4 regions of the Shewanella sp. Actino-trap-3 genome follow, and region 1 is predicted to be linked to each of the others. Evidence: predicted binding sites of a transcription regulator. Region 1 holds the regulator's gene; each other region holds the start of a gene.
The links. Region 1 encodes ArgR, which controls arginine synthesis, uptake and breakdown. Its sites were predicted from a motif close to ANTGAATANNTATTCANT; they were not measured.

Region 1 (2,211 bases):
AACGGCAATTTTTTCGTATTTGGAACTCTCTTCGCATGATAAAGCATATTCTTGGCGCCACCGTTATATTTTTAGGCCTGAGTGCTTGTCAAAACCACACTCAAATTGTCTCAAATGAACAATTAATTGGTACTTGGCATGTAGAAGTCGTCCTTGACACTCCTACCATCAATAATAGCCCAGCAAAATTAGTTTTTGCCCAAAATGGTGAGTTAAGCGGCAATAACAGCTGTAATCAATTTTTTGGTCATTACGATCAACAAGGAAATCGACTCCAAATGGCACCATCGGGATCAACTATGAAAGCTTGTGTGGATAGTTTAATGGCCCAAGAAGCGGATTTAATGCACGCTATTGCACAGGTACAACAGATTGATTTCTCAAAAGGCAAACTCAATCTGCTGTCTGAAAAGGGTGATACGCTATTGGTACTAACAAAACAATCATCGCCACGATCGTTATATAAAGAATCTTCAGATAAAGCCTCTTTAAATACAGCACCATATTAATTTATGGTTTATAACCTCAATACTGTGAATTATTCACTTAAGTCGGTAGACTTATTACTCACCCAAGTGTCAGCTTAAAGTTCCACTGCAAAATGAATTTTTATTCAATAAATCTGATTCTTTCTTGACTTAACAAGCCAATATATTCAAAATGTGCTAGTTTTTTGAATAACAACTATAAGATGAATTATCACTATGCCAGCGACAAGAAATCAGGATGAGCTCGTTCGAACTTTTAAGGCGATTCTGAAAGAAGAACGTTTTGGAAGCCAAAGCGAGATTGTTATTGCGCTTCAAGCCGAAGGATTCGGTAATATTAATCAATCTAAGGTCTCTCGCATGCTCAGCAAGTTTGGTGCTGTGCGAACTCGAAATGCTAAGCAAGAGATGGTGTATTGCCTCCCTGCCGAGCTAGGCGTTCCGACTGCGGGTAGTCCAGTTAAGAATTTAGTACTGGATGTTGACCATAACCAAGCCATGATTGTGGTAAGAACCAGCCCAGGTGCAGCGCAATTAATTGCACGTTTGCTCGATTCAATAGGCAAACCAGAAGGCATATTAGGTACCATTGCCGGCGATGATACTATTTTTATTTGCCCAGCAAGCATAAAAACTATTGATGATACTCTCGAAACGGTTAGATCCTTATTCAACTATAGTGAATAAAAAAACTGTTCCAATAAAAAAGCAATGCCATGGCATTGCTTTTTTATTGCCTAGAATCGGCGTTTACACATCATCAAATTGAGTTAAAAAATCCAGTGATGGTACAAAAAATGACGACCCAGTCAACGCTTTAGTAAACGACATTAAATGATCATGATTTCCATGACCATCACCGTGCACCATACTGCGGAGCATTTTTTCGAAATTATCAGGTGTACGGCATACAGAAAGAAACATTAGCCCTTGTTCTCTAATCGAACCATATGGCATGCTTTGGCGTAAAATCTCTAATGCGTTACCCTGTGGGTCCTTTAAATTGACTCGTTTCGTATGGCTGGTTAATGGCTTATCTTCTGACTCGTACTCAATATCATCAACTTTGGTTCGACCAAAAATATCTTCTTGTTTTTTAAGTGGTAAACGATGCCATTTACTTAAGTTATGCATGTATTTTTGTACATGTAGATAACTACCAGATACAAAGTCTTGATCTTCATCACCGACGAGCGCAACTTGTTGACGATGGCGCCCTTTAGGGTTTTCAGTACCATCAACAAAGCCGGTTAAATCACGACTGTCCATAAATCGAAAACCGCGCTCTTCATCGACTAACTCAACCAAATCCTCAAACATTTGATTAATTTCATTAGCAACAAGATGCAAAATATCATAACGATCGCAACGGATATGAACAAACAGATCATATTCCATCGCGGGAGCATCACGATTACCGTCATTCATTGCAGGAAAAGGTTTCAATAATGCTGGACGAGCTTCTGGATAAAAAGTATCCCAAAAATTGGCCCCAATACCCACAAAGCCATTAAAAGCACTGTCTGCATACTGATCCGTGAGTTCGTAAATGTATTGCGCCACATTAGCGATGGACGGACGTAGTTGATCTTCAACACCGTCATTGGCATTAAACATCAAGTACACACTGTGTAAATTCCCTTCTGCGCAAATCCCTAACTGTTCACGAGGCATAACTTGGTTACCCATATTAACTCATCTACCTTAATACTTTATGTCGGCC
Region 2 (2,211 bases), 1.0 Mb from region 1:
TTGGCAACCATAGATGTTTCTTTGTTAGATCATATGGTTGTAGGTGATCAGGAGATAGTCTCCTTTGCTGAGCGAGGGTGGATAGTATAAACACTGCTTGATCTTATATGGTCAATCGTGTATAAAATGCGCCCTCTTTGTGCCTCGGGCGACGGCCATACGAGGCACATTAATGCTCGAGCGTTAAAAAATTGTTTTGGAGAAGATTGACATGTCAAGAGTATGCCAAGTAACTGGCAAGAAGCCAATGGTTGGTAACAACCGTTCGCACGCAAAAAATTCGACTCGTCGTCGTTTTTTACCTAACCTACAAAACCATCGTTTTTGGTTAGAAGAAGAAAAGCGTTTCGTGCAATTACGTGTATCTACTAAAGGTATTCGTATTATCGACAAAAAAGGTATTGAAGTAGTTGTTGCTGAACTTCGTGCCAGTGGCGAGAAGGTATAATAGAAAATGGCTAAATCTAAAGGTAATCGTGAGAAGATCAAATTAGTATCTAGTGCTAAAACTGGTCACTTCTACACTACTGAAAAGAACAAGCGTAACATGCCTGAAAAAATGGAAATCAAGAAATTTGATCCAGTCATTCGTCAGCACGTTATGTACAAAGAAGCTAAAATCAAGTAATTGATTTTTGATTCTTAAAAAAGCCCCTTAATAGGGGCTTTTTTTATGGCCGTTTAAAAATAGTCTATACTGAATAACACCTTAGACTGGCCACAAAAATGTTTGATAAGCGTTTATTATCCCAAGTTGTGCTAATTTACAGCGTTGATCTAATGTGCTCATCATAAAATCATTCTATTTTGATTGGGTCCTCAACATTGGTAACCTGCTATTTCGTTAATATTTTGATGTAAAAATGTAACCCAATCGATATAAAAAATGCGTAAAGGGCTATTAGCGGCTAAAATGAGTTAACTTTTTGGCTGTCATGATTTTTTCACACTAAAGTGAGACACTATATTTTATTAAAAGTGAAATAAAATGCTTTAAAAGTGAATTAAAATGCAATACCATTCCTTTTAACGTAATAAAAAATCATGTGACGTTCTTTGTCATAACTATTAATGAATATCAAACTTATCCTGAGGTGAATTTGCCTGTGAGAACCACTGAACTGGTTGATGGATTTCGTCATTCTGCTCCTTATGTTAATGCACATAGAGGTAAAACTTTTGTCGTCATGCTCGGTGGCGAGGCTTTAGCACATCCGCAGTTTCGCGGTATTTTAAATGATGTGGCTATGTTGCACTCACTTGGAATAGAGGTGGTATTAGTTTACGGGGCCAGGCCACAGATTGATGAGGGGTTGAAGGCTGCTGGAATTGAACCCGCCTATCACAATGGTATACGCATTACTGATGATGAAACCCTTAAAATTATCAAACAGGTTGCGGGAGCGACTCAATTTGATATCACCGCAAGGTTGTCGATGTGTTTAGGCAACACGCCAATGCAAAATGCCCAAATTAACCTTGTTAGTGGCAATTTTGTGATTGCGCAACCGTTAGGCATCGAAGACGGTGTTGATTTCTGTTTGAGTGGTAAGGTTCGCCGTATTGATGCGTTGGGTCTTCGTCGTCAATTAGACAATAATGGCATAGTCTTGATGGGACCGATTGCGGCTTCAGTTACCGGTGAAAGTTTTAACCTTACGGCAGAAGAAGTCGCGACCCAAGTCGCGATAAAGCTAAAGGCTGATAAGATTATTGGTTTTAGTAATAGTCACGGCATTTTGGATGAAAATGGCGACGTGATTGCTGAACTGATGCCAGACGAAGTTGAAGAAATGCTTAAGACGATGTCTACAGATACGCATGCTTCTGTGGGGACGATGGCTTTCTTAAAAGCCAGCGTTGAAGCGTGTCGCCGAGGCGTGCCACGTTGTCATTTGGTGAGCTATTTAGAAGATGGCGCATTATTACAAGAATTATTTTCACGCGAAGGTATTGGTACTCAAATTGTTACCCAAAGCGCCGAACGTTTACGCCGGGCAACCATTAGCGATATCGGCGGTATTTTAAATCTTATTCGGCCTTTGGAAGAACAAGGTATTTTGGTGCGCCGCTCTCGTGAGCAACTTGAAATGGAAATCGAGCAGTTTATGCTGGTTGAACGTGACAATTTGGTCATTGGCTGTGCAGCATTGTATCCATTTGAAGAAGACAATGCGGGTGAGTTTGCGTGTCTGGTGGTGCACCCCGATT
Region 3 (2,211 bases), 340 kb from region 1:
TGTGCATTGAGTTAAAATCATAGAAAGCTTTTAACTCGTCGTCCATCTCTGGGTTTGATTGCCATGCTGGTGGAATAAGTAAACGCATAGCTCGGTATAAATCCATCCCTCCTGATAACAGCATTTCGAGCATATTATCTAAAGAAGAGGAGTCTGAACCGGTTTCGTTAACAAAGGGTGCCGCTTGTTGTAAATCGGGCAATAAAGGCGAATTAAACTTATAGGCACGCGCTCTAGCCCATTGACGATTACCGGTAATGGTATTGATTTCACCGTTATGGGCAAGATATCGAAACGGTTGGGCTAATGGCCACTTGGGATGTGTGTTGGTTGAAAAGCGCTGGTGAAATAAACAAATGGCACTTTTCAAACGTATGTCTGCTAAGTCTGTGTAAAATGACGGCAGATCGGCTGGCATCATTAACCCTTTATAGACAATCACTTGCCCAGAAAGACTGGCAACGTAAAAGTCTTCATCATCAGTGATTTGCTGTTCAAGTCGGCGACGCGCCATGTACAAGCGACGTTCAAGATCTTTTTCCCGCCAGCCAACTGGCGCGTTGATCAATACTTGATAAATCTGTGGCAAGCTTTCCCGACCAATCTCCCCCAAAACATCAGGATTAATCGGAACTTTACGCCAACCAGCGACACTTAACGTTTCTCGTTGTAGTTCTTTTTCTAAGATAAGTTTGGCTTCATCAGCGCGTTGTTTATCTTGGCTGAGAAATAGCATACCCACGGCAAACTTTCGGCTCAAATGCCAATCATTTTCTGCCGCAATAGCTTTAAAAAAACCTGTAGGCATTTGCATTAATAGACCACAGCCATCACCTGTGCGTCCGTCCGCTGCAATACCACCACGATGCTTCATTCGATCGAGACCATGAATCGCAGTACGCACAATGCGGTGACTCGCGTCACCATCCATTTGTGCAATTAAACCAAATCCGCAATTGTCACGCTCAAAACTGGGATGATACAAGCTCATACAAAAACCCCCTAAACCTCTACTAGATACGACTCGGGGTAAATTCAAAGAATATCCATAGATATGCACCCGAACCATTCAAAATAAACTGAGATTGAATAAAGGTCAAACCAAAAAAATGCAACAAACTGAAATATAATTACTCATAAAACGTAATACCCTACCAACCTTACGTTAACGTAAACTGTGATATATCACCTATAACCTTATGAATAAAAAGAATTTTAGAAAATGATAAAATGATCAGCTACTTTTTTGCAACAACAACAAAGAATTGTTTTTGAAACAAAAAGAGTGAATTTTATTTCAAACACAGTCTTTGAGTAAAAAATTATTCTAAATGACTAAATATTCATATCGAGTGTTTTGTAAGTTGATTAAATGGTGCTAACTGTTTTTAGCGTTAGCGCACAAGTTTACTGCCAGCGCCAATAGATAAACTATTTTATTGATTTAGCACCAAGACAGGTGTGTATCGGTTGACTAAACTGGCGAACTTTATAGTAATGTTGAGAGTAAATTTTGGGTTTAGATGACTACGTTAATACATTTGGTTTACATTGCAAGCAACGTTATGGTCAACGCATAAAAAAATTAACTATAGATGCCCAATTTACTTGTCCTAATCGAGATGGCACCTTAGGTGTAGGCGGTTGTACTTTTTGTAATGTGGCTTCATTTAGCGGCGAACAAGACAGTGCTCAACCCATTGCGGTGCAATTATCCGAAGGAAAAATACGTGCCCAGTCAGCCAAAAAAAGTGTGGTTCCCACTGAAGTAGCCCCAGCGTCGACAGCAAAATACATTGCTTATTTTCAGGCCTATACCAGCACTTACGATGAGTACAAAGTACTCAAACAAAAATATGATCAAGCCGTTGAAGATACCGATATTGTCGGGCTTCATATTGGCACTCGTCCTGACTGTGTGCCTAATGAAGTACTTGATTTATTGGTTGAGTATCAACAACGAGGCATCGAGGTGTGGCTGGAGCTTGGTTTACAAACGGCCAATAATCAGACCTTAAAGCGGATTAATCGTGGCCATCAATTATGCCAATACCGTCAAACAGTTAAAAAGGCTCGTGCTAGAGGGATTAAAGTGTGCACCCATCTGATACTAGGCCTCCCAGGAGAAACTTCCGTGGACTACTTTAATAGCTTACAAACCGTATTAGGGATAGGTGTTGATGGGCTAAAACTGCACCCACTACATATTGT
Region 4 (2,211 bases), 2.1 Mb from region 1:
CCTGCTCTTTAAGCTGACTTTCCATGTTGGTTAACATGCCGCCAGGCACTTGAGCACGTAAAATTCGTGAATCTATCCCTTTTAACGTACCTTCAAAACGCACATATTTTTTACGCACCTCACGAAAGTAAGCGGCGATCTCTTCGAGCAGCACCATATCGTAACCGGTTGCTCTGTCAGTATCCTCAACCATGGCCACTAATGTTTCTGTCGCGCTGTGACCATAGGTTTGGCTCATCGATGAAATAGCGGTATCCAATACGTCTACGCCCGCTTCAATCGCTTTCTGATAGGTCGCAGTACTGAGGCCAGTCGTCGCATGACAATGCATAGATATCATTAAGTCGGTTTGCGACTTTAAACGACTGATAAGCTCATAGGCTTGCATAGGCTTAAGTAAACCGGCCATATCCTTAATGCATAATGAATCGGCGCCCATATCCTCAAGACGCTTGGCCATATCAACCCATGTATCAATGGTATGAACAGGACTTGTGGTAAAAGAAATAGTCCCTTGGGCATGACCACCGACATTTTTAACTGCTTTAACTGCCGTTTCTAAATTACGTACATCATTCATGGCATCAAAAATACGAAAAACATCTACGCCATTAGCATGCGCCCGTTCGACAAAACGAGTGACGACATCATCGGCATAATGGCGATAACCTAATAGATTTTGGCCTCGAAGCAGCATTTGCTGTGGTGTATTAGGCATGGCTTTTTTCAATTCGCGAATACGATCCCATGGATCTTCGCCTAAATAACGAATGCATGAATCAAATGTAGCGCCGCCCCATGACTCGAGTGACCAAAAACCCACTTTGTCTAATAGCGGCGCGATGGGTAGCATATCGTCGATACGTAAACGGGTTGCCAGTAATGATTGGTGTGCGTCACGCAGAGCGACATCGGTTAATGCTAATGGCTTGATCATAATGACTCCAAATTTATTTTGCGCGGTATTGATGTATCGCTGAGGTAATTGCGGCAATCAGCTTAGGATCTAAGCCGGTATGTCCCGGTGCACAAGGTGTTGCTGGCACTGGTGTAGCTGTCGCTGTCGCTTCTGGTGCAGGAAAAAGCTTGGCAATAATGCCAATAGCGATGATTAAGATGCTCAAAAAAATAAACACTAAGCCCATGCCCATTACCATGATGCCTAGTGCATCGGATAACTGCTCTGATATCGATGTCATGTATTCTCACTTTGTCTGTTAAACATCAAAAAATTGCGTTGACTATTATGTACCGTCCCCAATGCGCGGTCACGGTGCAAAGTCACAAACTTGCACCAAGACAACAGCCGCTTAACGACAACATAAAAAACTTAAACTATTTAGGAAAGCATAAATATTCAAGCTCTACGCTTATTCAATGACGTTATATTTCATGGTAAAAACAGCAAACTGAGGCTGTAAACCCAAATTCTGCCACGAAATATAAACAATTTATAACAAAAATGCTATCTTTTTGTAAATTGGTCTTACCAAATAAGTAACATTCAATAATGTCGACTAAATAAAATTCAATAAATAAGTCAAAAAAATACTAAATCTGCAATAGAATTAGCAATAACACCTTTAAATTGATAAAACCATAATTCAATCATAAGTATACTTATACTTTGTTGATTTAACACCTTGATAAAATAAATGATTAGTTATGATATGGATAACAAGTGAATAAAGATGTAAATATCACCTTTAATTTGATAAAGAGGTTATGGTTAAATGAGAAAAGGCTGTTAAAATTAACAAAAAAAAAGCCCCACATTAATGCAGGGCTTTTTTATTATGGTGCGCGTGGGAGGAGTCGAACCTCCGACCGCCTGGTTCGTAGCCAGGTACTCTATCCAGCTGAGCTACACGCGCAAAATCAGTACAAGATGCCATTCATAAATATTGCTATAGTCAGCACTTTAACAATACTCACTTTACTTAATGAATGGCGGAGAGGGAGGGATTCGAACCCTCGATGGGATTTAAAGCCCATACTCCCTTAGCAGGGGAGCGCCTTCGGCCACTCGGCCACCTCTCCGCAATATATGGTGCGCGTGGGAGGAGTCGAACCTCCGACCGCCTGGTTCGTAGCCAGGTACTCTATCCAGCTGAGCTACACGCGCATAAATTGGGTCTTAGTGAAACATGAATGGTGCGCGTGGGAGGAGTCGAACCTCCGACCGCCTGGTTCGTAGCCAGGTACTCTATC

Region 2: the regulator ArgR is predicted to act here: its motif matches at 999-1,016, upstream of argA (amino-acid N-acetyltransferase).
Region 3: the regulator ArgR is predicted to act here: its motif matches at 1,044-1,061, upstream of gltB (glutamate synthase large subunit).
Region 4: the regulator ArgR is predicted to act here: its motif matches at 1,345-1,362, upstream of CXF80_RS08375 (OadG family transporter subunit).

The regions. Positions count from the first base shown of each region.
Region 1 covers NZ_PJCE01000001.1:4,081,670-4,083,880, reverse strand. The annotation lists gene CXF80_RS17770 (META domain-containing protein) at 36-509, shown strand; gene argR (transcriptional regulator ArgR) at 705-1,175, shown strand; gene CXF80_RS17760 (Dyp-type peroxidase) at 1,239-2,177, opposite strand.
Region 2 covers NZ_PJCE01000001.1:3,047,097-3,049,307, reverse strand. The annotation lists gene radC (RadC family protein) at 1-90, shown strand, start outside; gene rpmB (50S ribosomal protein L28) at 212-448, shown strand; gene rpmG (50S ribosomal protein L33) at 455-628, shown strand; gene argA (amino-acid N-acetyltransferase) at 1,107-2,211, shown strand, end outside.
Region 3 covers NZ_PJCE01000001.1:4,424,258-4,426,468, forward strand. The annotation lists gene gltB (glutamate synthase large subunit) at 1-991, opposite strand, end outside; gene CXF80_RS19380 (TIGR01212 family radical SAM protein) at 1,514-2,211, shown strand, end outside.
Region 4 covers NZ_PJCE01000001.1:1,968,589-1,970,799, forward strand. The annotation lists gene oadA (sodium-extruding oxaloacetate decarboxylase subunit alpha) at 1-937, opposite strand, end outside; gene CXF80_RS08375 (OadG family transporter subunit) at 951-1,199, opposite strand; tRNA gene CXF80_RS08380 (tRNA-Arg) at 1,798-1,874, opposite strand; tRNA gene CXF80_RS08385 (tRNA-Ser) at 1,949-2,040, opposite strand; tRNA gene CXF80_RS08390 (tRNA-Arg) at 2,049-2,125, opposite strand; tRNA gene CXF80_RS08395 (tRNA-Arg) at 2,153-2,211, opposite strand, start outside.